One region of the Cobetia sp. BL01 genome, then DNA from elsewhere that is predicted to be linked to it. Evidence: riboswitches for the same ligand, from Rfam matches in the RefSeq annotation. Region 1 holds a riboswitch; the other holds the start of a gene.

Region 1 (14,820 bases):
TCACTGGTCAATTCGGCGCGAAACAGCATGTAGACCTGATTGATGTGCGGCAGATCAATCAGGGTGTAGAGGCCCTGGAGATTGACCTCGGCCCCCGCTTCCTCACGCGTCTCGCGGGCAGCGGCCTCACTGGTGGTCTCCGCGTTCTCCATGAAACCGGCCGGCAGTGTCCAGTACCCCAGGCGCGGCTCGATGGCGCGGCGACACAGCAGCACCTTGCCATCGCGTATCGGCAGGGTACCGGCGATGATGCGTGGGTTCTGATAATGGATGGTGCCGCAGCTATCACACAGGTAGCGCAGTCGATCATCTCCTTGTGGCACCGCCAGACGCACGGTCTCACCACAATGGCTGCAGTAGTTCATTCGCTCTCCCGTGAAACTCTTGAACGCCGATGCCCGGGCTCGGCTTCTGGAAATGGTGCCGCTGACTCGGCCGGCTGTCACCTCACATCTTGACCGCCTCACATCTCACGCCACAAGATGAAGGTCAACGAGGACCCGACATGCTAGAAGCTCTGCGCCAGCGCCTGCAATCCCATCACCCCCGTATCGTGAGCAACGACCAGCCACGCGCTGCGGTACTCATCGCGTTGATCGACCGCCCGGAACCGACGCTGCTGCTCACGCAACGCGCCAGTCACCTGAGTCAGCATGCCGGCCAGGTCGCCTTCCCCGGTGGCAAGGCGGAGCCGGAGGATATCAGTCTGCTGGCCACGGCGCTGCGTGAGGCCGAGGAGGAAGTGGCCCTGCCCTCCGGCGAAGTGGAGATATACGGGCAACTGAGCGATGTGATCTCGCTGCACGGCATGACCGTGACGCCTTTCGTGGGACGCATCGCTCCCGACCTGCCGCTGCGCGCCGACCCCGGCGAGATAGCGCATATCTTCGAGATGCCACTGAGCATGCTGCTGCGCGATGAACGCGCCCACACCGACGTCATCCGCGTGGGCGATGACACCTGGTACGTGCCCGGCTATCAGGTGGCCGGGCAGCTGCTGTGGGGGCTTTCCGCGATGATGCTGGTGGAGATGATGGCCATCGGGTTCGGACACACCATCAGCCTGTCCTCCCCGCCACCGCCCGGGGCTCCGTTGCGCCACCTGCCACCTCGCCCCCATGCACCACGGGCATGAGCCTCTGGCGTGATTGACGCATGTCTCGCGGGCTGAGGATTGCCAGGCCTTCCCTCAAGGCATTGCGCCCCTGCGCGTGCTGCTCTATAACACTGCGCCTTGATGCCTTCTGCCCTTTTTCCGGAGCGCCCGATGCCCGCTGCACCCGCCCCACTGCTGGACCCCACCGCGCTCAACCTGCTGATCGATGAACTGGTCGAGCATGGCTACAGCGTGCGCCCGGACTTTCTGCCGGCACACCTGATCCGCCATCTCAATGACGAGTTGCGGGCGCTGGAGAGCCATCAGCGACTGACGGCTGCGGGAATCGGACGCGGGCGAGAGCATGACCTTCGCCCGGACATCCGCGGTGATGCGATTCGCTGGCTGGATCGCGATTCGCGTGCCCAGCGTGCCTACCTGGAGGCGATGAATGCCCTCAAGGATGAACTCAACCGTGCCCTCTATCTGGGGCTGTTCGAGTACGAGGCGCATTTTGCCCACTATCCGGTCGGCAGCTTCTATCGCAAGCATCTGGACAGCTTCCGCGGGCGTGGCAATCGCCTGATTTCCAGCGTGCTCTATCTCAATGCCGACTGGCCGGCGGACGCCGGCGGCGAGATCGTGCTCTACGACCCCGAAGATGACAGCCGTGAAATCCGGCGTGTCACCCCCGAGGCCGGGACCTTCGTGTGCTTCCTTTCCGAACGGATCCCCCACGAGGTGCTGCCGACGAAACAGGCGCGCGCCAGCGTGACCGGCTGGTTCCGCCGCAACGCCTCGCAGGGCAACCTGGTCGACCCCTCCCGCTAGTGCGACCTACTCCTCTACCCTCACCTCCCCCCTTGCGACGCACGTGAGGCATGCCGCTCACACAAGGCCTCAATCTGCGTTGCGCCCGTCGGATGCCTCGCCATGGCGGGGCGCCTGGCGCTGGCTTTCGCCCTCATGAGTCTCGATCTCCTCGAGACTATCCAGGGACGCCTCGGTGATCAGCTCCGGCATGTCGACGGCCAGCTCGCGAGTCACCTCGACCAGCGGGTCATTGACCTCGGCATCCCGCAGGTGCTCCTCGGCGGCCTCGACCAGTTCCGGCCCGACGGCAAGCTCCGTTCCCAGGGGTGTCTGTGGCGCATGGGTCTCGAAGGGGGCCAGCGGCTGCGGCGCCGGACGCATCACGCGTCGCCAGACGAAGAAGGCCAGCATGCCACCGCCCATCACCGCCAGACTCAGCGCCATGCCGGGCATGGCACCCATCTCGGCCATCGGCAGTGATACGGCCGGCGGTGACAGGGTCGAGCCCACGGCATTGATCAGCAACAACCCCTGACTCATGCGCACCAGCGCCCCGGCGGGGGCACGGTCTGCCGCATGGCTGACCGCGACCGGATAGAGCGTGAAGGCCGCGCCGCCGAGCAGGAACAACACCGTCAACTGCGCGATGCCTTCGCGTGCCGGACCCATCAGCAAGGCGGCGAACCCGATGATGGCCACCGACAGGATGATCAATACCTGCTGACGATCATGACTGTCAGACCAGCGCCCGATGGGATACTGCAGCAGCATGCCGCCGAGAATCACCAGCGCCATGCGCTGCCCGATCTCCGCGGTGTCCAGCACGCCGCCCTCCCCCAATGCCAAGGGCAGCAGGCTGTAGAGCACTGCCACCACCAGCCCCGAAGCCAGGCAGCCGAACACGCCGGTCGGCGTGATGCGAATCAGACGCCAGGGACTCAACGGCTCGGATTGCTCGATCAGCGGTGATACGCGCGGCAGCAGCACCAGCGGCAATACAGACGCCGCCGCCAGCATCGCCACCAGCATGAAGGCCGCCTCGAGACTCAGCATGGCGGTTACTCCCAGCAGCAGCTGTCCGAGCACCCCCGCGCCATAAAGAACGATCATGTAGAGCGCCAGCAGGCGTCCGCGTACGGCAGGGTCGGCGGCACTCAGCAGCCAGCTCTCGATGACCAGATAGACGCCGACCAGCGACCAGCCGATCATCATGCGCAGCAGGAACCACACCACGGGATGATCGCCCAGCCCCATGGCCAGGGCGGCGACTGCCACCAGCGAGGCGAAGCCGGCGTAGGCTCGGATGTGTCCGATGCGCAGCAGCAGGCGGTCGTTGACCAGCGCTCCCAGTCCAAGCCCCAGATAGTAGGCGGAGCTGATCAGGCCGATCGCCTCGCTCGAGACACCGGCGGCAGACAGCCGCAGGGGGACCAGCGAAGTCAGCATGGCATTGCCGATCCCCAGCAAGGCAAGGCCCAGCAAGGGCGCGAGAGACATCAACAACAGATGACGGGGCATGACCAGTTCCTCGGCCAGGCGCAGGACTGCGTTCGGCCAATGCCGCAAGGTGCGGAGAGCTACGGGAGAGGGAAGCGCCCTGCAGGAATCTCGCAAGGCGCGGGCAATATAGTGACAGTCTGCGCCAAATCCAAGTGTTTTTGCGTCAGCTTCACGTCATTTCGCGACATCGTTCATTGTCTCGCCCCGAATCTGGTGGCCAGCCCAGTCAGGCGCACGCGCGTGGGGCGGCTGGATCATGCCTCGGTAGCGAGCATCGCCCACTCCACACCCGCCACGCGAGCCCTTCAGGACATCGGAACGCGGAAGATGACGCTATCGCTCGCAATCTGCTCGAAGGCCAGGCCATGGGTCCGCGCCAGCCAGGCGAAGGTCGTCGGGCTGAACAGGCAGACATGGGTCGGGTCACGCAGATAGTGCCAACGCTTGAGCGCATCCAGATCATCCGCGGCGGGTTGCGTCATGATCCCCAGCAGGCCACCGGGTTTGAGACACCCAAGCCACTGACGGAAGACATCGCCGGGCGCGTAGAGATGCTCGATCACCTCGGTACTGACGATGAAATCATGCTGACGGGCGAGCGCTGCCGGGTTCGGGTGGTAATACAGATCATGCAATGCCATCGGGTGGCCGACTTCCTCGAACATCCGTGCCAGGGCTGGCCCCGGCCCACAACCGAAATCGAGCCCGCTGGCACCGGCCGCCAGCCGCTCGCACATCGGCGTGAACAGCCTGGACAGGAAGGTGCGATAGCGCGGGTCTGCCGGGTCATTCTGATGCTGGTCGTAGATGTCCTGCTCTGCGCGGGCATCCAGTCGTTGAGAGGGTGCGAGATACAGCAGATGGCATTCGCCACACCGCAGGTAATCACGCTCGTCGGCAGGCGGACGCTGACCGGTCTGCGGACATGGCTTGCGTCGTTGCACCAGATGAAGCACCGGTTGACTGCCATGCGTCGCGCATAACGGGCATTGATGGTCGGATTCAGGCAATGGCTGTGCCGGGGACTCGGGGGCAATGGGGGAAGATGACATCAGGGCTCCGCACAGGGCAAGGGACACGACAGGAACAAGACATGACAGGACGAGCACATCAGGGAAAGCGCATCAGGGAAAGCATCACCGAAAAGCACTACTGGAAAGCACTACTGGAAAGCACGGCACACGAGAACCGCTCGGGCAGTGCCGTGGTCTGACTGTCTGACAGAGCGCCTCGGGACCACGCCAGCGACGTGATCCCGGATGTGCCGATGCCAGCATGATACTGGCAGAGGAAACGGGCCGCACCCCGTGCCACACACGACGAAGGTCACTGCGTGTCCCCCGATGCCTCGAACCTGCATGACGTACGCCCCTCTGGCACAATGGGGCGCGACGGGCAGCGCAGGACTCGCCCTCTGACCAGTGCGGTATCTCACGCCAGACCACCGGAACTTCATGTGTGACGATGGAAAAGACTCTCAAGCGTTTTGAAAAGGCCCTGGAACAACGCCTTTTACCTCTCAAGGCCAATGCCGTCGCCTGGCTATGGCAGCGACTCTCGGGCCTGACCACCCGCCAGCTGTGGTGGATGGCGCGCCCGGTCGCGCGTCTCGTGCAACTGCTCAATCCGCGGGAACGGCGCGTCACGCGCAGAAATCTTGGCCAGGCCTTCCCTCATCAGCCGCGTGAGGCACGCGCACGCCTCGTGACCGAGAGCCTCGCGCACTCCACCGCCACCATGCTGGAGCTGGGCAAGGTATGGCTGGGTGATGAAGACGCGGTGCGCGATTCGATTCTCGAGGTGCACGGTCGCAATCTGCTCGACGAAGCCCGTGCCGAGGGACGTGGCGTGATCGTGCTGGCGCCGCACTTCGGCAACTGGGAAGTGCTCAATTTCTGGCTCTCGAGCCATTTCCCCTTCACTGCCATGTACGAGCCTCCCAAGTTCGAGCGGCTCGACCCGATCATTCGCAACGGGCGTGAGCGCATGGGGGCGAGACTGGTGCCTACCAACTCCCGCGGCGTGGCAGCGTTGCTGAAGGCGCTCAAGCGCGCCGAGGCGATCGGCATCCTACCGGATCAGGAACCGGGACGCGGCAGCGGTGTCTTCGCCGACTTCTACGGCCGCCCCGCCTACACCGCCACTCTGCTCCCCAAGCTGGTGGCGAGAACCGACGCCCGCGTGGTGACCGGTGTCGCTCAACGCCTGGAAGATGGCCATGGCTTCGCCATCCACTTCCTCGCCGCGGATGAGGCGGTCTACACCGAAGACGAGGTCATCTCGGCGCGGGGAGTGAATGCCTCAGTGGAAGCCGCGATCGCCCTGGCGCCCGCGCAGTATCAATGGGAATACAAGCGCTGGCGCAAGAGCCCGGAAGAACTGGACGAGCAGCCGGGCTGGCGTGAGAAGCGCTTCTATCCCCGGGACGATTCCTGGCTTTCCCTCAAGGGCTGGCGCCGCCACCTCAAGTACCGCCGCCGCAACGCGAAGCGCTCCTGACTCTCCAGGGACAGGGCAGCACTGGCGCAAACCGGCACAAGCTTCCAGACTTTCCTGCACGGCGGCGAGCGATGCCAGTCGACTTGCCGAGGTAGCGGCGACAGGCCAGGGAGGCAGTGGAGCACATGAGCAAGCGCCAACAGGAAATCCGTGGATGCGCAAGCATCAGACAGCTGATGGGGACGGCGCTCATCGGCTGTCTCTGCGCGTCGTCTCCTGCCTGGAGCGAGGCAAGCAGCAACGACACCCTCGATGGCGAGACCTCTGCTCATGCCCCGACTCTGGCATTGCAGGCGGCAAGCTCGGTTCCCGAGGACGCCCCCTCCCTGAGGCTGCCACCAGGGGCCGGCATGACTCGGCTGGCATCGATTCAGGCACCTCGCATGCTGCACCTCACCGCTCACGATGAGGTGTTGATCGGCTCGCGGGCCGGCAAGCTCTACCGAGGCCAGCTGGCCGATGATGGCAGCCTCAAGCGCATGGAAGTGCTGGTCGAGCTGGAAGGCTATCCCCACTCTGCCGTCGTCCGCGATGCGCGCCTGTATGTCGCGACCACGGACGCCCTGCTGGTCGCGGACTACCATCCCGGGATCTCCCTTGCCCCGAGCGACTTCCAGCGCGTGATCGCGATTCCCGGCGGCGGTGGCCACAACTCGCGTACGCTGAGCCTGGGCCCTGACAATGGCCTGTATCTGGCGCTGGGGATCCAAGGCAACTGCTCCGATCAGTATCTGGCGGGCACCTCGCCTCGCTACCCACAGCAACAGCGCCGTGGGGGAGTGATGCGCCTTGAGGAAAGTGGCGAGCCTCCCGAGTGGCGGGCGTGGGCGAGTGGTCTGCGCAACCCCGTCGGCCTGGTCTGGCAGGCACTGGCGACAGGAGAGACGCGCCTGCTGGCCACCAACAACGGACCGGACCACTGGGGCTACGAGCATCCTCGCGAGCTGGTGGTCGCTGCCCGCGAAGGCAGCTTCCATGGCATGCCCTGGTATCAGTGGATCGATGGCCGCTGGCAGGCAGATGATTGCATCACGAGCGATTCACCGCGCGAACGTGACGAGATTGCACCGCCACTGGCCGAGATCCCCGCTCGCAGTGCGCCGATGGGTATCGCGGTGGTGCCGCCTGGGCATCCATTGGCTGCTGACATGGATGTCGTGGTGGCAGTCCACGGCAGCTGGGGCACGGCACCGTCCGGCAAAGCGTGGGGAGACCCCGCCAGTCGTCGTGAGCCTCGCCTGCTGGGCCTCAAGCTGGCGACGCCAGACACTGAAGCACACCTAGTGCCGGTACTGACCGGCCTGCAGGATGCCGCCAGCGGCGAGCGCTGGATACGCCCACTGGATGTAGCATTCGGCAAGGATGGCAGCCTCTACCTGACCAGCGATACCGGAGCCTCAGGACTCTATCGGATCACCTTCTCTCAATGACCTCCAGCCGCCTCTGACTCGACACGGCGGCTCACGCGTTGATTCTTCGCCCAAGCGTTGAGCGAGCGTCTCGACGCTCTGCATCCATGGGGTGATCACATGCGTATGCTCTCAGGACGACGCCATCGCCGGAGCCTGCGCCATGACAAAGCCCTCCATCTTCTCGCCAGTTGCCAGCCCTGCCCCCAGGGCTGTCCGTTCGGGCAGCGCCCTGACGCGCCCCCCGTGGCTGAGCATCATCATGCCAGTCCACAATGAGGCATCCGGTATCGTCTCGGCCTTGATCGCCTTGAGCCCAATGCGCGCGAGCGGGGATTGCGAGGTCATCGTGGTCGATGGCGGCTCCACGGATACTACCCGCGAGCTGGCAACGCCGCTGTGCGATCGCTGCCTGAGCAGTGATCCGGGCCGGGCAACGCAGATGAACGCCGGTGCCTCTCAGGCTCGTGGTCAATGGCTGCTGTTCCTGCATGCCGACACGCGCCTGCCGGCACATGTCCTCTCGGTACTGTCAGAGACCCTCGCCGAGCATCGCGAGTGCGACTGGGGTCGCTTCGATGTCGACATCGAAGGAGATTCTCCGCTGCTGCCCGTGATCGCCATGCTGATGAATCTGCGCTCGCGCCTGACCAGCATCAGCACAGGTGATCAGACCCAGTTCGTACGACGCTCCACCTTCGAGGCCATCGAGGGCTTTCCCGTCGTGCCCCCTGATGGAGGACATCCAGCTGAGCGTCAGGCTCAAGCGACTGACCTCGCCGCTGAACCTCTCCGCCAGAGTCACCACCAGTGGAAGACGCTGGGAAACCCATGGCGTCTGTCGCACCATCCTCAAGATGTGGGGGCTGCGCCTGGCAGCCTGGGGTGGCGTATCTCCTGTCCGTCTGGCGCGCCTCTATGGATATGGTGCCGCCGCTCAGGCCTGCGAACAGCGTGGCTTGCCTCATGCCTGAAGCCTCGCTTGCTGGCAGGGAAACCGACACGGCCGCGTATGACATGCGCCCGACGCTCATCATCTTCGGCCGCCTGCCACTGGCCGGACAATGCAAGACGCGGCTGATCCCTGCCCTCGGTCCCGAGGGGGCGGCACGCCTCTACTCGCGCATGCTGCGCAGAATCGTTCAGCAGGCCTGCGCCTCACGCCTCGGCAAGGTGGTCGTGATGCTGACTCCCTCCCCCGAGCACGCTCGGCAGCAACCTGAGCTGGCAGCCCTGCTGACGGAACTTGAGGATCAGTGGCGTGCAGAGAGCATGGCGGCACATGGCAGGCGGATCACGCTCGAGGCACAGCCACAGGGTGGGCTTGGGGAGCGCATGCATCAGGCCATGCTGCGCCACCTGCCCGCAGGCCCCGTGCTGCTGATGGGCTCTGACCTGCCCGCATTGGACAGTCAACGTCTGCGCGAGGCGGCGCGGTGCCTGCATGACCATGAGGCGGTGCTGCAGCCCAGCGAAGACGGGGGATACGGATTGATTGGCCTGAAAGCAGCCTGCCCGGCGGCCTTCCAGCTGGATCACTGGAGCCATGCCGACGTGAGCCGGGAGACTCTTGCACTGCTGGCTCAGGCAGGCAGAAGCGTCGGTTGCCTGCCTGTCAGCTGGGATGTCGATGAGCCTCACGATCTGGTGCGCCTGAGGCGACACTTCCCAGCCCTGATGGCGAACCTCTCCTCCTGTCAGCCTGCATGACATCTTTCCTGCAGCGCATGACACGCTTCCCGCATCGCAGGAAGCCCTTTCAGCATCGCAGAAGGCCTCCCAAAGTCGCATGGGTTTTAGGGCGGCAGAGGCTTTTCCTGCACCGCAGGACTGTTACACTCGAGATATCGTGACGTCTGAGTCACAGCTTGACGGGGTGCCGGTAAGACCGGCTGAGATGTCATTCGCACTGTTCGAGGCCTTGCATCGAGGTGCGTGAATGACGATCCCGCCGAACCTGATCCGGTTAGTACCGGCGTAGGGATCAAGCGCGAAGTGTTGCCGCACATCATCTTCACCTCTTCCAGGTGAACGCCGCACCTCCCCCCGCTTTTTCCCTGCAGATTGCCGGACCTGACCACGCTCGAGCCAGACCTTTGCCACTCCATCACGGATTGGCAGCACGCTCACCGAGGGATGCGTCGATGCCCAGCTTTTCAGACCTGACCAGTGCCTGCGCCGAGGAATGGCGCGACTATCTCGAGCATGACTTCGTTCGCCAGCTCGGGGAAGGTCGTCTGCCAGAGGAGTCCTTCCGCCATTACCTGCAGCAGGACTACCTGTTCCTGATCCACTTCGCGCGCGCCTGGGCGCTGGCCGCCTACAAGAGCCGCACCCTCGCGGAGCTGCGTCAGGCCACGGCCAGTCTCGACACCATCCTCAATACCGAGCTCGATCTGCATATCGGCTACTGCAGCGAGTGGGGCATCAGCGAGGATGACCTGAGTGAGCTGCCGGAATCGCGTGCCACCCTGGCCTATACCCGTTACGTACTGGATTGCGGCCAGCGCGGCGACCTGCTCGATCTGCACGTGGCGCTCGCGCCTTGCCTGATCGGCTACGGCGAGATCGCCGAGTGGCTGCTGGATCAGGACACCACCGAGATCGAGGACAATCCGTACGCGGACTGGATCGCGATGTACTCCAGCGATGACTTCAAGGAAGCGGTGGACGCCGAACGTGAATGGCTGGACGCTCGGCTCTCGGAGGTCTCGGAGCGCCGGCTGGGCGAACTGGTGGATGTCTTCCGCGATGCGACACGTCTCGAGATCGACTTCTGGCAGATGGGCCTTGATCGCGACTGATCCGTGGCAGGCCGTCGCCTGACAGGCCGCACCAGCGCGAACGGAAGACACACCGATTTTCATCGGCCTGGGGACGTGGTCCTCTCGCCAATCATTCAGACACACCACAGGCCATCAGAGCCTGAATGCGAGCACGATGATCTGGGCCAACACTACGCTCAGCACAGGTCATGCCCGCATTGAACTCTGAGCACGCTTGACGGGGTGCCGGTGGAACCGGCTGAGATCCTGCATGCATCACCTCGCCGCCAAATGGGCGAGGCTGCCAGCAAGGGGTCCCGTGGAACCTGAACCGGTTAGGACCGGCGTAGGAATCAAGCTGATGGTCAGCCGCTGCCCGCGGCCGCCTCGCTCCCGGGCCACCTGTTGGCAAGGAGTCGGCGATGGCCATCCTCTCCCTGCGCACGGTCTTCCCATGATGACGTCTGCCGTGACGTCGCCCTTTGAGGAGACCTGCATGAGCACTACCCCCACGACTCAAGATCCGCAAGCCACCAACGCCGCAGAACCGTCGCTCGCCCCCCAGCCTGAGGCTGCGCCGAAGGCGCGCGCACGTGCTGGTCGCAAGGATGGCAGTCGCCATCTCGCCAGTGAAGCCCGCGTCGACGCCGCCGCCATCGCGCCGCTGAGCGGCTCGCGCAAGATCTACATCGAAGGCTCTCGCCCGGACATCCGCGTGCCCATGCGCGAGATCGGCTGCTCGCCGACCCAGACCTCCAACAGTCTGGAAGAGAATCCGCCGATCGTCGTCTACGATACCTCCGGTCCCTACACCGACCCGGCGGTCGAGATCGACATTCGTCGCGGGCTGGCGCCACTGCGCGAGAAGTGGATCGAGGAGCGCGGCGATACCGAACAGCTCAATCAGCTGAGCAGCGAATATGGTCGCGTGCGCCAGGCCGACCTGCGCCTGTCGTCCCTGCGTTTCGAGCTGGACCACCGCCCGCGTCGTGCCCTGCCGGGCAAGAATGTCACCCAGCTGCACTATGCGCGCCAGGGCATCATCACGCCGGAGATGGAGTACATCGCGATTCGCGAGAATCAGCGTCGTATCGCGCTGCGTGAGGAATATCAGGGCAGCGACTCCGTCGAGAGCATTCTGGGCCACCAGCACCCGGGTCACAGCTTCGGCGCCAACCTGCCCGACGAGATCACCGCCGAATTCGTGCGTGAGGAAGTCGCGCGTGGCCGCGCCATCATTCCCGCCAACATCAATCACCCGGAAAGCGAGCCGATGATCATCGGCCGCAACTTCCTGGTGAAGGTCAACGGCAACCTGGGCAACTCGGCGGTCACCTCCTCCATCGAGGAGGAGGTCGACAAGATGACCTGGGCGATCCGCTGGGGTTCCGACACCGTCATGGACCTCTCGACCGGCGCCAACATCCACGAGACCCGTGAATGGATTCTGCGCAATTCTCCCGTGCCCATCGGCACGGTGCCGATCTATCAGGCGCTGGAGAAGGTCGATGGCGTGGCCGAGAATCTTGATTGGGAGATCTTCCGCGACACGCTGATCGAGCAGGCCGAGCAAGGCGTCGACTACTTCACCATCCACGCCGGCGTCCTGCTGCGCTATGTGCCGCTGACCGCCAGCCGCGTGACCGGCATCGTCTCGCGCGGTGGCTCCATCATGGCCAAGTGGTGTCTGGCGCATCACGAGGAAAGCTTCCTCTATCGCCACTTCGAGGACATCTGCGAGATCTGCAAGGCCTACGACATCAGCCTGTCACTGGGCGATGGCCTGCGCCCGGGCTCGGTGGCCGATGCCAATGACGCCGCCCAGTTCGGCGAGCTCGAGACGCTCGGCGAGCTGACGAAGATCGCCTGGCAGCACGATGTCCAGGTCATGATCGAAGGTCCGGGTCACGTGCCGATGCACCTGATCAAGGAGAACATGGACAAGCAGCTCAGCGAGTGCGACGAGGCGCCCTTCTACACCCTCGGCCCGCTGACCACCGACATCGCCCCGGGCTACGACCACATCACCTCCGGCATCGGTGCCGCGATGATCGGCTGGTTCGGCTGCGCCATGCTCTGCTACGTGACCCCCAAGGAGCACCTGGGACTGCCCAACAAGGACGACGTCAAGACTGGCATCATCACCTACAAGATCGCCGCGCATGCCGCGGACCTGGCCAAGGGGCATCCGGGCGCGCAACGTCGTGACAATGCACTCTCCAAGGCACGCTTCGAGTTCCGCTGGGAAGACCAGTTCAATCTGGGCCTTGACCCGGACACCGCGCGCAGCTTCCACGACGAGACGCTGCCCAAGGATTCGGCCAAGGTCGCCCACTTCTGCTCCATGTGCGGGCCGAAGTTCTGCTCGATGAAGATCACCCAGGAAGTCCGCGACTACGCCAACGAACACGGCCTGACCGGTGACGCCGACAGCGTGATGGCCGGCATGCAGGAGCAGGCTGACAAGTTCAAGCGCGAAGGCAGCCAGCTCTATCAGGAGGTATAGGTAGAGGGATTGGCGCACGAAAGGCTGACGTGCTGAGCCGCACGAAAAACGCCCCGACCATCACTGGTCGGGGCGTTTTCAATGGCTTGCTGCCAACCACTCATGACGTGTCATGAGCGTGATCCAGAGATCACGTGCGGCTGGTGACTTCCAGCAGGTGATAACCGAACTGGGTCTTCACCGGGCCCTGCACGGTGTTGATCGGTGCGCTGAACACGACTTCGTCGAATTCCTTGACCATCATGCCCGGGCCGAAGGCGCCCAGGTCACCGCCACTGCGACCGGACGGGCAGGAGGAGTGCTCGCGAGCGGCATCAGCGAAATCGCGGCCGTTCTCGATTTCGGTCTTGAGAGCTGCACACTGTTCTTCGCTGGAAACGAGAATATGACGCGCTGTGGCCTGTGCCATGTCTATCACCTGTCACTGATCGAATAAATGCCGCCGGCAATCACCGGCGGCGTGGCAGCACATTGTGGCCCAAGGCAGCGCTCGCCGCTAGCGTCGCGCGCCTCCCCACCTCCCCAGCGATGCCTCAGACGCGCGAACGCCCACCCGGAAGACCGGATGGGCGTTGTAGACGCTCGCCTGAGAGCGTCAGCAGCAGTCGCTTACTTGGCGACTTTCTGCATGGCCTCGGAGGCGGACTTGGCATTGTTCTCTGCCAGTTCCTGACCTTTCTTGGCGTATTCCTGGTTCAGCTCGACCACCTTCTGGGTGTCGTTCTGAAGCTTCTCGCCCAGAGACTTGACCGTCTCCTGCTGTTCCTTGACGAAGTTCTTCAGGCCTTCGCTGTCCTTGATCTCGAGCATGGAACGCGCCTGCGCCATGGAGGTGTCAACGTAGGACTTGGTCAGATCCATCTGAGCGCTGACCAGCTTCTCGCTGTAATCGAGGCTCAGGGCGCTGAAAGCACGCAGCGGAGCGAAGAACATGTCGTCGAACTGCTGAGTGGTCTTCTCAAGATTGGTGTTGAACATGGGGCACCCTCCAGGGTTTGGCATCACACGGAAAATGAAGCGGAGCTTTGCTCCGTTGGCTACCAGGACTGAACCAAGCTTGTGAGCCATGAGGTCGAGATCTCACTGCAAGCCAGCATTCTCGACAGGTTCCATCCTCGCTGCAGTGCAGCATAAGCCACCTCTTGCTGCACTGCAACATCAGGAGCGCAATATTGATCAACCACCTTGCCCTGCGAGTCTGCTGCCGGGCTGACTGCCCTCTCGCCTAGAGACGTCAAGCCCCTGAATGACATGAAGATTTCAGTCGCTCGCACGGCATCGCTGGCACAACATCCTGTCACCCAGCAATTCGCGCTGACCCTCGCTACGACATAACGCCACACTGGCCTTGGACAACCAGCGACGACACTCATCACAACGTGGCTGCAGGTATTGCATCTCATCATGGCCAGACGCCATGCCACGATGGCCGTGCGACACGTCAGAGGCTTTCGCGCCAGCGGAGGACACGCCCTGCAGCCTCACGTCAGAAACTGAAGGCTGCCAGTCCTGAGCCTGCAAGCCGTGGCACGTGGACGAGGGCATGGTCTGCACCATGCCGGACATCAGTGTCTGGAAAGAGGATGAGGTGGCCTTTGGAGGAGTGGCCCGGCGAGTCTCGGGAGGTGTTGGCCCCTCCTCACGAGGCGTGACCTGAGGAGCGTCATCCCCGCTTGAAGAAGGGATGGCGTCATCACGCACGGGGGCCACCGAGGGGGAAGCGGATGGGTCCTGGGGTGGTACCCAGGCGTAGGCCGTCTGCTCATCGGGATGGATGGCCATGGTGGCATGTTCTGACAAGCCGAGTCGCGACGCCCAGTCGACCCGTGATGGGCCATGCTGCGCCAGGATGGCACGACCGAGACGCCTCAGACGACGCGGGTCGATCCGGTGGGTGAAATCACGCATGCGGGCGACGGAGGCCGCCCCGCTCCCGAGATTGAGGCATTCTTCGGACAACCCGCGCAGGTCCACCAGCGCTCGACTGTCCAGAATATCTTCGGGAGGCCGGCTGACCTGTTCCTCGGCGGCAATGACCAACCGATGCGTCAATTGTGGCTGCAGCACCATCCCGAGTCTGGAAGGCAGGAGACCTGAGCTCTCCAGCCAGCGGCGAAAGCACTGCTGCTGTTCCTTGAGTGCCAGCAGCGGTGATGGCGTCAACCGCAACTCATCACCGCTCTGAACGACCTCCCCGGTATCTTCCAATGAGCCCTGCCCGACGGAAGCGCC
Region 2 (14,820 bases), on a different contig from region 1:
GGTGATGCCTGTCATGCCGAGTGCCGTCATCACCAGCTGAGCGCCGTTGGGCATGCTCAGGTAGGCATTGAGCACCGGGCCGAGCGTGAAGCCCATGAAGCCGGTGAAGGCGAAGGTCGCGAAGATGCCGGCGGTGGAATTCGCGGTCTTGTGGACCAGGAACATCAGACCGTAGGCACCGATCAGCAGCACGAAGATGTTCATGCGGCCCACGCCCATGCTCATCGCCACGCCAGCGGTGAGCGCAGAGAACAGCAGCGTCATCGCCAGCATCATGTAAGTGTTGCGCAGTACCCGGTGGGTACTGAGTGAGCGGCTCGCGGTATCCTGCGAGACCTGCCAGGAGCTGTTAGCCATGGTGTCTATCCTCAGGTTGCTACGATGGATGCATCGAATTGACCCCAGCATGCCCGTCGGGGTTTCCCTAATCAAGAGACAGGACGATGAAAAGCCCGTTTCATGCAACTATCCAGCGCGCAAAAGGCAACCTCATCCTCGCTCTCCCCGCACAGTGTGGCACTCGCTACCTTTCAAGCATCTGAACGGAAAGGAAATTCACCCCAAGTCCTTGACGCGGCCAGAGAAATCCGTAGTATTTCATCCCGTGAGTCGGAGGGATGGCAGAGCGGTTGAATGCACCGGTCTTGAAAACCGGCGTAGGTTAATAGCCTACCCAGGGTTCGAATCCCTGTCCCTCCACCACCTTGATTCCAAAAGCCCCGTCTACTTCAGGTAGGCGGGGCTTTTTCGTGCTCACCCTGTCGCCTGGCAGCCGGCAGCGCTCAAGGGTGTTTGATGATCACCGCAAGTGATTGTCCGCGATGGCTTTTCCGAAGATTTTTCTTCGCCCACCTCTTGCTATTCTCATCAGTTTCGGTAGTATTTCGCTCCGTGAGTCGGAGGGATGGCAGAGCGGTTGAATGCACCGGTCTTGAAAACCGGCGTAGGTTAATAGCCTACCCAGGGTTCGAATCCCTGTCCCTCCACCACCTTGAATTCCGAAAGCCCCGTCTACTTCAGGTAGACGGGGCTTTTTCATTGCACACCTGCCTGCAGTGGCCATTCCTCATGGCATCCTCCCGGGGAGGTACAATGGATCACTCAACGCCTTGCGACACCCCGTGGTCGTACAATCCCTCCTCCCCTTGAAAAATCGAGACACCATGCCATTTTCCGCCCTTGGATTGAGCGACCCCATCGTCAAGGCTGTTACCGAGCAGGGTTATCAGACCCCGACCCCGATTCAGGCGCAGGCGATTCCCGTCGTGCTGGCCGGCGACAACCTGATGGCCGCCGCGCAGACCGGCACCGGCAAGACGGCAAGCTTCGTGCTGCCCCTGCTGCAACAACTGATAGACGCCCCCGAGGTCCGCGCCAAGCGAGTGCATGCCGTCATCCTGACGCCGACGCGTGAGCTGGCCATCCAGGTGGAAGACAACATCCGCCAATATGCCGCACATCTCACGCTCAGCTCCATGGCGATGTATGGCGGCGTGGACATCGCCCCGCAGCAACAGCGCCTGATCGAAGGCGTGGACATTCTGGTCGCGACGCCAGGGCGTCTTCTCGACATGTTGACCCGACGCGCGATCCATCTCGACGAGACACGCACCCTCGTCATCGATGAAGCTGACCGCATGCTCGACATGGGCTTCATCGCCGACATCAACAAGATCGTCGAGAAACTGCCCAGCCAACGTCAGAATCTGCTGTTCTCCGCCACTCTGTCGACCCAGGTACGCATGCTGGCCAGAACGGCGGTGACGGACGCCGTGGAGATTTCCATCGCGCCGGAAAACACCAGCGCTCCCGAGATCACCCAGAGCCTGATCACGGTCGACAAGGAATTCAAATCCGCGTTGCTCAGCCACCTGATCCAGAGTGGCGAGTGGCAGCAGGCGCTGATCTTCATCGAGACCAAGCGCGGTGCGGCCAAGCTGGTCAGCCAGCTGGAGAAGCGCGGCATTGGCGCCGAATCCTTCCACAGCGGACGCAGCCAGGCGGTCCGCGAGCAGCTGCTGGCAGACTTCAAGGCAGGCAAGGTGCCATTTCTGGTGGCGACGGGCGTCGCGGCGCGCGGCATCGACATCGATGACCTGCAGCGGGTGGTCAACTATGACCTGCCGGATGAGGCAGAGAACTATGTGCACCGTATCGGACGCACCGGACGCGCCGGGGCAAGCGGTGAAGCCATCTCACTGGTATCGCGTGATGATTTCCGCAACCTGTGCGCCATCGAGCAGCATCTGGGCAACTTCATCGAGCGTGTGGTGATCGAAGGGTTCGAGCCCGGACTCGCCGTGCCCGCCTCGACGATGGACCCGCTGCCACGCAAGCCGGCCCGCGCTCGCCGCCGACCTGCCGGCAAGCGCTGAGCCATTCGCGCACCGTACGCGACACCGCGACAGTGGAACCTCCTCCACTGTCGCTCTCACTGCTGATCATCGCCTCACGACCTGCTGCCGTGAGATTCGCTGCTGCGCGATACCGGCCCCAGCTGGTTGTCGCTGACGAAACGATTGCAGCCTTCGCGCTTGGCGCGGAACAGGTTGACGTCCGCCTTGGCGATCAGGCTTTCCAGATCCTTGTCCCCCGACTGGCGCTGGGCGACGCCGATCGAGAGACTGACATCGAGACTGTTGATGCCGTCATTGATGACGAAGGGCAATGCCGAGGCCCCCTTGCACAGACGCTCCGCCACCTGGTCGGCGCGCTCACCATGCAGCCGCGGACTCAGCAGCACGAACTCCTCCCCGCCATAGCGACCGATCAGATCCTCTCCGCGCAGGATACTGCGCATGCGCTTCACCAGCTCCTTGAGCACCTGGTCGCCCGCCGCGCGTCCCCAGGTCTCGTTGATCAGCCCCAGGTGGTCGACATCCACCATCATCACGCTGATGGGCTGTGTTCCCATCAACATCTCACGCCCCTTGTCGATCAGTTCCGCGCGACTCAGCGCCCCGGTCAACTCATCGAACCGCTCGCGTGACTCGAAACGCTGGCGCAAGCGATCCGCCGACCACCCCATCTGTACCAGCACGAGGGTGAAGAACACGGTCAGAACGCAGAGATTGATCAGTCGGAACGCGAATGCCCACCCGGGCGGCAGCGGATTGGCCACCCCCTGGAACATCAACACGACATAGGCCAGCAGCGGCATGCTCAGGCAGATGAGACACAGCAGCAGACGTCGCGTGAAGGGCATGCGAATGCAGTAGATGCACAGCAGCGCACCGAAATAGAAATAATCGAAACCGGGGGCTGGACCGAAATAGCCCAGGGACAGACTTATCTGGGCACAGGTACCCAATGCCAGCAGGTTGGCGGCCAGTACCTCTCGGCGCGCGCGATGCAGCTGCAGACAGACAAGGTCCACCACCAGCATGCCCAGATCCAGCGCCAGAATGCCCATCTCTCCCAGCCAGAGCATCAGACCGGCATACAGCAGGTGACTCGCTATCGCGAGCACATACACCACATTGAAGGTGGCGTGGAAGGTCTTCTCGTCCTCGGTGAGGCCTGGTGGGAAATCCTCGAATCGCAACAGCCAGCGCGCAAGGTGTGGATGTGGACTGCCCATGAGACTATCTCCTTGGCTGCTGACCACCATTCGTGGCCAGCCAGACCAGGCGGGTAAAGGCCTGACGAGCCAAGGGTACGTCATCCCTCAGTCGAAAGGAGATCAGCACATTACACGCAATGCATAAACCCGCCACCAAGCGCCGAGCCAGCCTGGCGTCACGACAGGCAGAACCGGGCCACGACGCAAAGAACCGCGTCAATGCAGGCGCAGCCCCACCTTGGTGATGCGATTGCCCTCGACCTCATTCACCACCCAGTGAATGCCATGCCAGTCGACATCATCCCCGACCACCGGCACCCCGCCGACTCTGCGGGTGATGAACTCGGCGATGGTCAGGTGCTGCTCGCCCTGAGAGAGCGTCAGTCCGTAGACATCGGCGATATCCTGCATGTTGGCATCCCCTTCCAGGGTGAAGGTGCCGAAGAAGGCGCGCTGTTCATGCTGCAGACTCTCGCCATTGAACATGCGATTGAGGCTTGGCACATCACAGGAGCGACCGACGACGCACAGCACGTCCTTCTGATGCAGACAGGTGCTGCCCTTGGGATGGATCAGCACCTTGTTGCGGAACAGTGCCCCGACCTTGGCCCCGGAGGGGAAGCGCAGCATGCGCAATGCCACGCCTTCCAGCGCCGTGTTGTCGACCCGGTAGACCAGCATCTCGTAATCGTTGACGGGCATGATGCCCAGCAGATTGCGGCGGCTGGGCTGTGCGCCCGGCGGCACCACCACCCTGAGCTTGCGCGCCATGGGAGCCAGCGACGAGCCCTGCACCAGCAGCGAGATGATCACCACGAAGAAGGCGACATTGAAGTAGACGCCGGCATTCTCGACCCCGGTGATCACCGGGAAGATCGCCAGCACGATCGGCACCGCCCCCCTCAACCCGACCCAGCTGATGAACCACAGCTCTCGCCAGCGGAAGCGGAAGAAAGGCTTGAGACACAGGATCACGGCCAGGGGGCGCACGAACAGGATCAGCGCCACACTCAGAATGGCGGCCGGCAGCGCGAACTGCAGCATCGTGGAGGGTGAGACCAGCAGACCCAGCATCAGGAACAGCACGATCTGGGACAGGTGGGCCAGTCCGTCATGCACCGGCAGGATGTGTTCGAGGTGGCGCCCCGGATGATTGCCGATCATCAGGCCACACAGATAGATGGCCAGGAAGCCACTGCCACCGAGCTCATTGGTCGTCGCGAACAGACTCAGGCCCAGCGCCAGCGCCAGCAGGGAATAGAGGCCGGGCGCCAGATCCAGATAGCGCATCAGACGGGCGATCAACCAGCCACCGGCGATCCCCATGCCCGCGCCGACCCCGAACTGCAGCGCGAAGCTCATGAGTCCGGCGGCGACCCCCGACAGCTGTCCGGTCAGTATCTCGGCCAGAGTGATGGTGAGGAAGATGGCCATCGGGTCGTTGGTACCGGACTCGATCTCCAGCGTCGCCCCGACCCGCTCGTTGAGGTGCACCCCCTGCCCGCCCAGTAGCGAGAAGACCGCCGCGGCGTCGGTAGAGCCGACGATGGCCCCGACCAGCAGGCCTTCGATCAGGGTGAGGTCAAACAGCCACATGGCCAGCAGCCCCACCAGCCCGCTGGTCATGAAGACCCCGACGGTCGCCAGCACCAATGCCGGCTTGAGACCCGCGCGGAAGGTCGAGAGACGGGTGCGCAGACCGCCATCGAGCAGAATGAGTGCCAACGCCAGATTGCCGATCAGGTACGCGGTAGAGGCATCATCGAACTGGATGCCGAGCACGCCATCCTCCCCCGCCAGCATGCCGAGTCCCAGGAACAGCAACAGCAGGGGCATGCCGAGACGAGCCGAGACCCGACTTGCCAGCACGCTCAAGGCGATGAGCATGCCCGCCAGCAAGAAGTAATAGTTCAGATTCTCTACCACGTGTGCTCCCCCGCCATTCCCGGCACCAAGTCTCGAATCACGTCTGCGACGGCCCAGAGACAGTATTCCATGTCAGCGACGAGGCTGCAGAGAAATTTCTCAAATATTCATGGACTTGCGATCAACATGTCAGGCTTCTCGGCGACACCCAGGCCGGGGCTGCCGCCAGCTCGGCGTAGCGGGTCGGACCGAAGGCTTCCATCGCCCACAACAGGGCTCGGCACAGCTCACGCTGACCGTCGATATCGACCATGCGCCCATGACGCGAATAACCGGCGAGGAAGGCCTCACGCTGACTCGGCGTCTCCAGCAACAACTCGATCAGTGCCCAGTCGAACTCGATCGGAGCCCACACCAGTGCCTCCCAGTCGCTCCATACCCAGCCGGTGGCGGCGCACAGATATTGGTCCGCGCGCAGGTCCGGCAGACTCCAGACGGCGCGAGCGGGATGCGAGAAGGTGCGTGATGGCAGGTCCCCCAGCTCGTGGGACAGGGGATGGCGCGCGAGAAAACGCGTCACGCGGGCATTCCAATGCAGCAACGGCATGGGCTGGGCAAGGGGCTGACCAAAGCCGGACACGGTGTCCTGATGCAGCCGCCCGACCTGATCTCCCAGCAACTCACAGAAGGTGTCACTGAGATCACTGGGCTGACCGCTGGACCACGGCAGATGCCAGACGGGCGCGCCATCGAGACGTCCCAGATAGGTCAGCGGCAGCGGAGGGATGGGCAAACGCGCCGGCAACGCGCCCGCCAGCCGTGTCAGGGCCTCAGGTTGCGCCCAGCGATCGGCGCCGAAGACACCGCGCATCGCTCGCCAGAAGGGGTCGTGATCCGGGCCGGTCCGCGCCAGCTTGATCAGGCCGGGGGTGCCGCCACGCTGTCGCCACAACCAGTTGGCACTATCCGGCCAGGCAAGTGCCAGCGGCTCCAGCGCATGCCCCAGATAGGTGGAAAGACGGCGAGTCAGCGCATCCTCCGGCCAGCCATTGGGCACGGATGTCGCGTCTGGCATCACGGGTCGCCGCGGTGGCACGGGATAACCGCTGGAGCAGGTCGAGAGATCCGGGGTATCAGGCATGTTGATCTCCTTGAGGCTGCGATACCTCGATAGCATACCCAACACCGGGCCATGCAGCATAGCCACACGACAGCCACCCCGACGATGGCAGGGATGCAACCGGCGGGCAGGTGACGGTACACTGTCGGCCTGGATGGGGGTGCCCGAAAGTGGGCTGAGAGCCGATGCGTCACGTCGCATGGCAACCCCTGGAACCTGATCCGGTTGATACCGGCGGAGGGAATTCCGGTCACCTGCCCAAGCGTCAGGCGCCCTGCGTGCTTCCTCCCCTCGGCATGCCGCCTGACCACGGATGACACTGTGTCGCTGGGACTCTCCCTCAACAACGCTCGCATCGATTACGCCAGCCATACGCTGTTTCGTGATCTGTCGGCGCGTCTGGATGCCGGAAGCTGGACGGCCCTGCTGGGCCGCTCGGGCTGTGGCAAGAGCTCACTGCTGCGCCTGCTGGCCGGCCTCGAGATGCCCGACCATCACACGCTGGAACTCACCACCGATGACGGCAAGCCACTGGCGGGTCGCGTCGCCTGGATGGCGCAGCAGGACCTGCTGCTGCCCTGGCGCCGGGTGCTGGACAATCTGTGTCTGGGAGATGACCTCCATCGTCGCCCCCGCGATACCGAGCGGGCCCGCGAACTGCTGGCAGCGGTGGGTCTGGAGGGGCGCGAGCAGGCCTGGCCAGACTCCCTCTCCGGCGGGCAACGCCAACGCGTTGCATTGGCGCGAACGCTCTATCAGCAGGCTCCGGTGGTGATGATGGATGAACCCTTCTCCGCAGTGGACGCCATCACGCGACTCGAACTGCATGATCTCGCCAGCCGGCTGCTGGACGGACGCACCGTGCTGATGGTCACGCATGACCCGCTCGAGGCGTTGCGCCTGGCCGACCAACTGCTAGTGCTGCGTCCGGGCCGCGACAGCCAGCAGGGGGCAGTGCTCGACCGCTTGCCGGGGCTCTCGCCGCCTCGCCCGGTGCCGCTGGACCTGCCCGCCCTGCAGCAGGCCCAGTCCGAATTGATCACACGCCTGCGCGACGGCGAGGAGACGCAATGAAACGCCTGCATGCCCTGCGTCATCTCGCCATCAGCGCCGCCGTCCTGCTGGGACTCTGGCAACTGGTGATCATCACCACGGCCGTGCCGCCCTACATCCTGCCAGCGCCACTGGCAGTCGCGGAGGTGCTGGTCCGTCAGGCTCCGATGCTGGCACACCACGCCGGCATCACCTTCGCCGAGATTCTTGGCGGGCTGGTACTGGGGGTCCTTCTCGGACTGAGCACCGCGCTGGCACTGGCGTTCATCCCCCGTCTGCGGCGCACCCTGCTGCCATTGCTGCTGATCAGCCAGGTGATCCCGCTGTTCGCGATCGCTCCACTGCTGGTGCTGTGGCTGGGCTATGACATGCTCTCCAAGGTCGTGATGGCCACGCTGATCATCTATTTCCCCGTGGCCTCCACCGGCTACGACGGCCTGCGCCAGACCCCTCAGGGCTGGCTGGATCTCGCCCATACCCTGGGTGCCAGCCCGTGGCGACTGCTGCTGCATGTCCAACTGCCCGCCGCGCTGCCGGCATTGGCCTCCGGCGTGCGCATGGCAGCGACAGCCGCCCCCATCGGGGCCGTCATCGGTGAGTGGGCCGGCGCAAGTCAGGGCCTCGGCTATCTGATGCTCAATGCCAATGCCCGCATGGAAATCGACCTGATGTTCGCCGCCCTGCTGGTGCTGGTCGCCTTTTCGCTGCTGCTGTATTTCACGCTGGATGCCCTGCTGCGTCGCCTGATGCCCTGGCATCGGGATCGCCTGACCCGTTTGAACTGAGCGCTTCCGGCTGTCAGGCGATGCCCTGACGGTCTCACATTCTTGACACCACAAGGAATACCGCCATGCCATTCTCGCCATCGGCGATCCGCCGTTCCAGCAAGCTGTCCTGCCTCTTCGCGACACTGCTGACAACCCTCAGCCTGAGCACCTTCGCCCTGTCAGCCGAGACTGGCGCCAGCGCCGAGCCCCAGGCCCCGACCGCCAGTGACAGTGCAGCGGCAGCGGTCACCCAGACCGGGCAGGACGGTGCCACCCTCGAGCCAGACGCTTCTGCCAAGCAGGCTGCCGAGACCGAGCAACAGACCCGCCCCGCCGCTGGCGATGTGCAGGACCCGCAAGCGGCCGCCACCGATGCCAAGCCCCTCACGCACCTCAAGGTCATGCTCGACTGGTACACCAATCCCGGCCACGGGCCGCTGGTGCTGGCTCAGGAACTGGGCCTGTTCAAGCAACATGGTCTGGACGTCGAGCTGATCGCTCCGGCAGACCCCAGCGTCCCCCCAAAGCTTGCCGCGGCGGAGCGTGTCGACATCGCCATCAGCTATCAGCCCCAGCTGCACCTGCAGGTGGATCAAGGGCTGCCGCTGGTGCGCATCGGCACGCTGGTGGCCACCCCGCTCAACGTGGTGGTGGTACGGGCTGACAGTGACATCCAGTCGATGGCCGACCTCAAGGGCAAGCGCGTCGGCTATTCCGTCGGTGGCGTGGAGGAAGTCCTGCTGTCCACCATGCTCCAGAACAGCGGCCTGACACTGGATGACATCACCCTGACCAACGTCAACTTCTCGCTGACGCCGTCACTGCTGACCCGCAAGGTCGATGCCGTCACCGGGGCATTCCGCAACTTCGAACTCGCCCAGATGGCACAGGAAGGCGTCAAGGGCCGCGCCTTCTACATCGAGGAAGAAGGCGTGCCGACCTATGACGAACTGATCTTCGTCGCCAACAGCGACAGCTATTCTCGCAAGCACGAGCAGTACGCCGCCTTCCTGTCCGCCGTCGGTGAAGCCACCGCCTGGATAATCAACCACCCTGACAAGGGCTGGAAGCTGTTCCGCGAGTCCGACCCGGCACTCGATACCGCGCTCAACAAGAAAGCCTGGTATGCCACCTTGCCGCGCTTCGCCCTGCGTCCGGCCGCACTGGATGCCGGCCGCTACCGTGACTTCGAGAACTTCCTGTACGAGCGCGGCATGATCAAGCAGCGCCAGTCACTCGACCACCTGGCCATCGACGTCAACGCGCCCTGAATAGACGGCCGATGACAGACACGACGACGCCCTGCCGGTTTCCCGACAGGGCGTCGTTTGCTTTCCGCCAGATGACGCGAAGATGCCCCCGCCCCTTGCCTCCCGAGACCTTCCTGTCAGCGCCTGCCATCCACCGGACTGCCGGCTGACGCCCGCCTGGCCAGACGCCGCGCCAACCACCCCATCAGCACAGGCTGGATCACCAGCGCGACCACCAGCACCGCCACGAGCAGTGGCATGCCCTCAAGGGCGCCACCCGGCGAGCTGACCAGCAGCGCCGCCCCGAGATAACTGCCCGCGGCAGAACTCAGATGCTGAACGGCACTCTGGGTGCTGGTGAAGGCGGCCCGCTCGTGCTCGGCAGGAATGAAGCTGTTGAGCGTGTTCTGCGCCACCCGCCGCGCCGAGGAGAACAGCATGTAGGCACCAAACCCCACCCACACCAGCGACGGCCCGGGCGAATGAAGCAGGAAGGCCCAACCCACCAGCGCCGTCAGCAGACAGGTGATGGTGCCGGGCCAGACACTGCCGAAGCGATCACACAGCCGCCCGGTCAGCTGCATGCCCACCAGCGACAGTCCGCCTCCGATCATGTAGAGCCCGCCGAGATCCTCGCGAGGCAGATCGAGATTGAACAGCAGATAGCTGGAGAGATTGGGAATCACCAGGAAGTTGCTGAACATCGCGGTGGCGATCAGCGCCAGCCCGAGCCGGTGATTCGGCTGCGCGAGAATGGTGGCGATGGAGGTACCGGCGCGACTGCGAGGATTGTCCAGATGCCCCCGGATCGGCGGCAGCACCCAGGCCAGCAACCCGCAGACCAGCAACGCCAGCAGCGCAACGGCCCGGAACGGCGCCTGCCAGCCAAAGCCTTCGGACAACCACAGCGCGAAGGGCAGCCCCAGCACCGAGGCCACCGAGAAGGCCCCCATCACCATCCCCATGGCGCGTCCACGCCGGATTCCCGGCACGACATCGATCACGATGGCCAGTGCCGTGGCCGCCGCCGGCCCACCGAACAGCCCGCCCAGCATGCGCGCGGCCAGCAGCGTCTCGAATCCGGTGGCGAAGCTCGCGATCAGATGACACAGCGCGGCACCGAACAGAAAGCCCAGCACGGCCCAGCGACGATCGAAACGATCCGCATGCCGCGTCCACAGCAAGGTACCCACCGCCGCCGCCAGCGGGTAGCTGCCGACGATGTAGCCCAGGTGGTCCAGCGGAATGCCCAGCGACTGCGCGAAATCCGGCCCCAGTGCCATCACCATGGTGAAGCCCATGATGACGGCGAACTGCAGCAGCGTGACCAGCGCGATCACCAGACGCTCGTGACGCGTCACCGGTATCGTGCCGTCTTCGTCAGGCACGCGGGGCGCCGCCAACGGCGCAGGCGCATGACGTGAGCCGCTCAAGCGCGTGCGACGCGTTCAAGAAACGTCTCGACGGCCTGCTGGAACTCGCTTGCTCGCTCGGCATGCAGCCAGTGGCCGGCATCCAGCGAGGCATCTTCCAGTCGCGGGAAGCGCTCACGCATTGCCTGGAGCCCGTCGGCTTGCACGTAATTGGAACGTTCGCCCCACAGCAGCAGGGCCGGCAGTTCCACCTCGCCGTGTGCCTGAGGCGCCTCGACGATCTGGGGGTAACCCGCCGCGATGTGATCGAGCCCGACTCGCCAGCCCATACTGCCGTCCTCATCGCGCACCAGGTTGGTGGCGAGGAACTGACGGATAGCCGGCGTTTCCACATGGCGTGCCATCACGTTGTCAGCGTCCTTGCGCGAGGCAGGACGCGCCTCACGCACGGCCTCGAAGGCAGCGAATATCTCATCGTGCCCGTGTCCGTAGGCGATGGGCGCGATATCGGCCACCACGAGACTGCGCAGTCGTTCAGGTGCCTGCAGTGCGACCTGCATGGCCACCTTGCCCCCCATGGAGTGCCCCATGAGATCACAGGTGGGGATATCGAGCTGATCGAGCAGAGCGATCACGTCAGCGGCCTGCTCCGGGTAGCTCATGCCCGCCACATGCGGGCTGCGACCATGATTGCGCAGATCCACCGCGATGACGCGACGCGACTGCGACCAGAACTTGATATGCGAGCGCCAGTTGTCCGCGCTCCCGAACAGACCATGCAGAATCACCAGCGGCGTCGCATCCTGCTCACCCGCCTCATTGCCCTGTGCGGCTTCACGGGCATCACTCTCGTTGTAGAAAAGCTCGACCGTCGTGCTTGTCGCAGTGCTCATCATCATCTCCATGGACGCTAGACAGACCCTCAGACGCTCCCGACCCTCACGCATCGCCCGCGATGGCACGCGCCAGTGCGAAGCGGCAACCTCGTGGCCGAGTGTCAGAAAACGCTCATGTTAGCAGACTATCAAGCCGCCGCGCGGCTCACCGCGGACTGGCTTCCAGATAGACCTTGACCGCCTGCCACAGGGGGCTTCGATAGCGCTCCGGATGCCAGAGCATGGAAAAATGCCGCTTGAGGTTGAGCTGGGGCGTCTCCAGCACGACCAGCTCCCCACGTGACAGCTCCGCATCCACAGACAGGCGTGAAAGGCAGCCCAGCCCGAGGCCGGCAAACACAGCCTGCTTGATGGCCTCATGCTGACCCAGCTCCATGCGCACCTTGAGGCGCTCGATTCGCCCGTGCAGTGCACGTTCGAAGACCGCCCGCGTGCCCGACCCTCCCTCGCGCAGAATCCAGTCGGCATTGGCCAGATCCTCGTCATCGAGTGCCGTTGCACGTATCGCCAGCGGGTGGCACGGCGGCGCCACCACTACCAGTTCATCCTCACGCCAGGTCTGGCTCATCAGGCGTGGCGCGTGACAATCCCCTTCGATCAGCCCCAGCTCGGCATCGTAGTTGAGCACCGCCTCCACCACCTGATGGGTATTGCGCAGGCGCAGGTTGAGCTCGGTCCCGGGATTTTCACGCATGAAGGCCCCTGCCAGGCCGGGCAACAGCCAGGTCCCGATGGTCGCGCTGGCGGCGATTTCCAGCTCGCCTCGCAGGAACCCCTCCTCCAGCCCGGGCTCACGGGCCTCCAGCTCCAGTGCATGGGTCTGTTCCAGCAGCTGTTCGGCACGCGCCAGCAGACGACGCCCATTGGCATTGAGGGCCAACCGGCGCCCGAGCCGCTCGAACAGCGCGACGTCAAGGTGGCGCTCCAGCTCTGAAAGCGCCTGGCTCGCCGCCGATTGCGAAAGCCCTATCTCTCGGGCGGCACCACTGACCGAGCCCTGGCGAGTCACGGCGACGAAGACCTGTAATTGGCGCAGGGTGATATGGATCTGCATATCGGTTTTTCCGGTAAGTGGTAAAGGAATAATCGACTAACTGTCCAATGATATTCCTGCATAAACTATTCATCAAACCAGAAGCACTAAGCATGCAACGCCCTCACATGCACTCAAGACCTTCACACGACAAGACCTGACCCGACACGCCTATCAAGGAGAAAGCCAATGGACGCACAGACGCTGACTGCCCCCCCTGTCACGGAACGGCTGCGCCGAATGGTGCCGGGACTCGCGCTGTGCGGCGGGCTGACACTGGCGGGGCTGGGGCTGCACGCCATTCCGACCCTCGCCGCGACCGGCGTCAGTCCGCTGGTCTTCGCGCTGCTGTGCGGCATCGTGGTCGGCAACCTGCCCGTCACCAGCCGCCATGCCCGGGCACTGGCACCAGGGCTGCATGTCGCGACCAAGAAGCTGCTGCGACTCGGCATCATCCTGTTCGGACTGTCGATCACCTTGCAGCAGATTCTCGGCCTGGGGTGGAGCGTGGTCGTGCTGGATGTCATCGTCATCGCCGCCGTGTTGAGCTGCGGCTATTTCTTGGGCACGCGCTGGCTCGGTCTGGATCGCGATACCGCCTTGCTGACCAGTGCCGGCTCTGCCATCTGCGGCGCCGCGGCCGTGCTGGCGACGGAATCCATGATCAAGGCACGCCCGGCAGCCACCGCCATGGCCGTGGCCACGGTGGTACTGTTCGGCTCGCTGGCCATGCTGGCCTACCCCTTGCTCTACCCGCTGACCGGCATGCATGAGGGGCTGTTCGGCATCTACATCGGCTCGACCATTCACGAGGTCGCGCAGGTCGTGGCGGCAGGTGAGGCGGTAGGTCCGGACGCCCTGGCCAATGCCCTGATCGTCAAGCTGATGCGCGTGATGATGCTGGTCCCCTTCCTGCTCCTGCTGCCCAAGCTGTGGGCCATGCGCAGCCGCAGCGAGGGGGATGACCGCGATGCCGGCGGCAGCATGACCATTCCCTGGTTCGCCCTCGGTTTCATCGTCATGGCCGGGATCAACAGCACCGGCGAGATTCCTGCCGCCCTGCACGCCAACCTGTCCGTGCTGGGGAGCGTCGCCCTGACCATGGCGATGGCGGGACTCGGGGTCGAGACACGCATGGATCGTCTGCGCTCACTGGGCATGAAGCCCTTCCTGCTGGCACTGATCCTGTTCGCGCTGCTCATGGTCGGCGGCTTCGGGGCCAACCTGCTGTTGATGAGGTGATACACGCCGGCAATGATTGAGTGTCGCAATCACCCAATTAGTGCCGCTCAATTGGCAAACCCGGTGAGGCTCAAGCACAATGGCATCCATCCATTGACTCACCGGTTCTGCCGGAAGCCCACGAACATCACGTCACGGTGGGCTTGACGAGTATCACGTACCCTCCAAGGAGAATCTCATGCTGGCAGTCATCTTCGGTCGTCCGGGTTGCCCGTTCTGCGTCCGCGCCAAGGAACTCGCGGAAGAACTTACCGCCAAGCGCGATGATTTCGATTTCCGTTACATCGACATCCACGCCGAGGGCATCACCAAGGCCGACATGGAAAAGACCATCGGCAAGCCGGTGGAAACCGTGCCGCAGATCTTCGTCGATCAGACCCACATCGGTGGCTTCACCGAGTTCAACCAGTACGTTCAGGACGAGGCACTGATGCCGCAGGCCTGATCATCGCCTCGACTTCTGTCTGATCCTGAAAAGCCCTCGCCCATGGCGGGGGCTTTTTTTGCAGCCGGCATGCCAGTTGCTCAGCTGATGCCCCTGCCACGAGCGCCGTCAATCAAGGGGCCAGCTTCCCACCTCTCGCCAGTGCCTTGACTCGTGCCTCCCTCAGGGCAGCCACTCACGGCAACGGGAAAGTGCGCAGCGGAGCGCTTGCGG

What was found. A riboswitch is a leader RNA that binds a small molecule or an ion and turns the genes downstream of it on or off. The one in region 1 is predicted to bind thiamine pyrophosphate.
Region 2: linked by a shared signal. The riboswitch ahead of ACZYGA_RS13810 (ABC transporter ATP-binding protein) and the one ahead of thiC (phosphomethylpyrimidine synthase ThiC) in region 1 are both predicted to bind thiamine pyrophosphate.

What each region holds. Positions count from the first base shown of each region.
Region 1 covers NZ_JBVBEE010000001.1:564,572-579,391, forward strand. The annotation lists gene ACZYGA_RS02415 (NUDIX hydrolase) at 1-365, opposite strand, end outside; gene ACZYGA_RS02420 (CoA pyrophosphatase) at 506-1,135, shown strand; gene ACZYGA_RS02425 (2OG-Fe(II) oxygenase) at 1,268-1,927, shown strand; gene ACZYGA_RS02430 (MFS transporter) at 1,997-3,427, opposite strand; gene ACZYGA_RS02435 (class I SAM-dependent methyltransferase) at 3,715-4,461, opposite strand; gene ACZYGA_RS02440 (lysophospholipid acyltransferase family protein) at 4,874-5,908, shown strand; gene ACZYGA_RS02445 (PQQ-dependent sugar dehydrogenase) at 6,034-7,338, shown strand; gene ACZYGA_RS02450 (hypothetical protein) at 7,450-7,665, opposite strand; partial or broken gene ACZYGA_RS02455 (glycosyltransferase) at 7,580-7,870, shown strand; gene ACZYGA_RS02460 (hypothetical protein) at 8,052-8,291, shown strand; gene ACZYGA_RS02465 (TIGR04282 family arsenosugar biosynthesis glycosyltransferase) at 8,335-9,027, shown strand; TPP riboswitch at 9,180-9,318, shown strand; gene tenA (thiaminase II) at 9,462-10,121, shown strand; TPP riboswitch at 10,312-10,452, shown strand; gene thiC (phosphomethylpyrimidine synthase ThiC) at 10,579-12,588, shown strand; gene ACZYGA_RS02480 (peptidylprolyl isomerase) at 12,719-12,997, opposite strand; gene ACZYGA_RS02485 (phasin family protein) at 13,198-13,566, opposite strand; gene ACZYGA_RS02490 (nuclease-related domain-containing protein) at 13,849-14,820, opposite strand, start outside.
Region 2 covers NZ_JBVBEE010000008.1:63,245-78,064, forward strand. The annotation lists gene ACZYGA_RS13775 (Bax inhibitor-1/YccA family protein) at 1-357, opposite strand, end outside; tRNA gene ACZYGA_RS13780 (tRNA-Ser) at 612-702, shown strand; tRNA gene ACZYGA_RS13785 (tRNA-Ser) at 899-989, shown strand; gene ACZYGA_RS13790 (DEAD/DEAH box helicase) at 1,164-2,375, shown strand; gene ACZYGA_RS13795 (GGDEF domain-containing protein) at 2,450-3,580, opposite strand; gene ACZYGA_RS13800 (potassium/proton antiporter) at 3,779-5,488, opposite strand; gene ACZYGA_RS13805 (protein kinase family protein) at 5,610-6,569, opposite strand; TPP riboswitch at 6,695-6,808, shown strand; gene ACZYGA_RS13810 (ABC transporter ATP-binding protein) at 6,870-7,622, shown strand; gene ACZYGA_RS13815 (ABC transporter permease) at 7,619-8,386, shown strand; gene ACZYGA_RS13820 (ABC transporter substrate-binding protein) at 8,452-9,639, shown strand; gene ACZYGA_RS13825 (MFS transporter) at 9,756-11,006, opposite strand; gene ACZYGA_RS13830 (alpha/beta fold hydrolase) at 11,048-11,884, opposite strand; gene ACZYGA_RS13835 (LysR substrate-binding domain-containing protein) at 12,033-12,941, opposite strand; gene ACZYGA_RS13840 (YeiH family protein) at 13,110-14,162, shown strand; gene ACZYGA_RS13845 (GrxA family glutaredoxin) at 14,341-14,607, shown strand.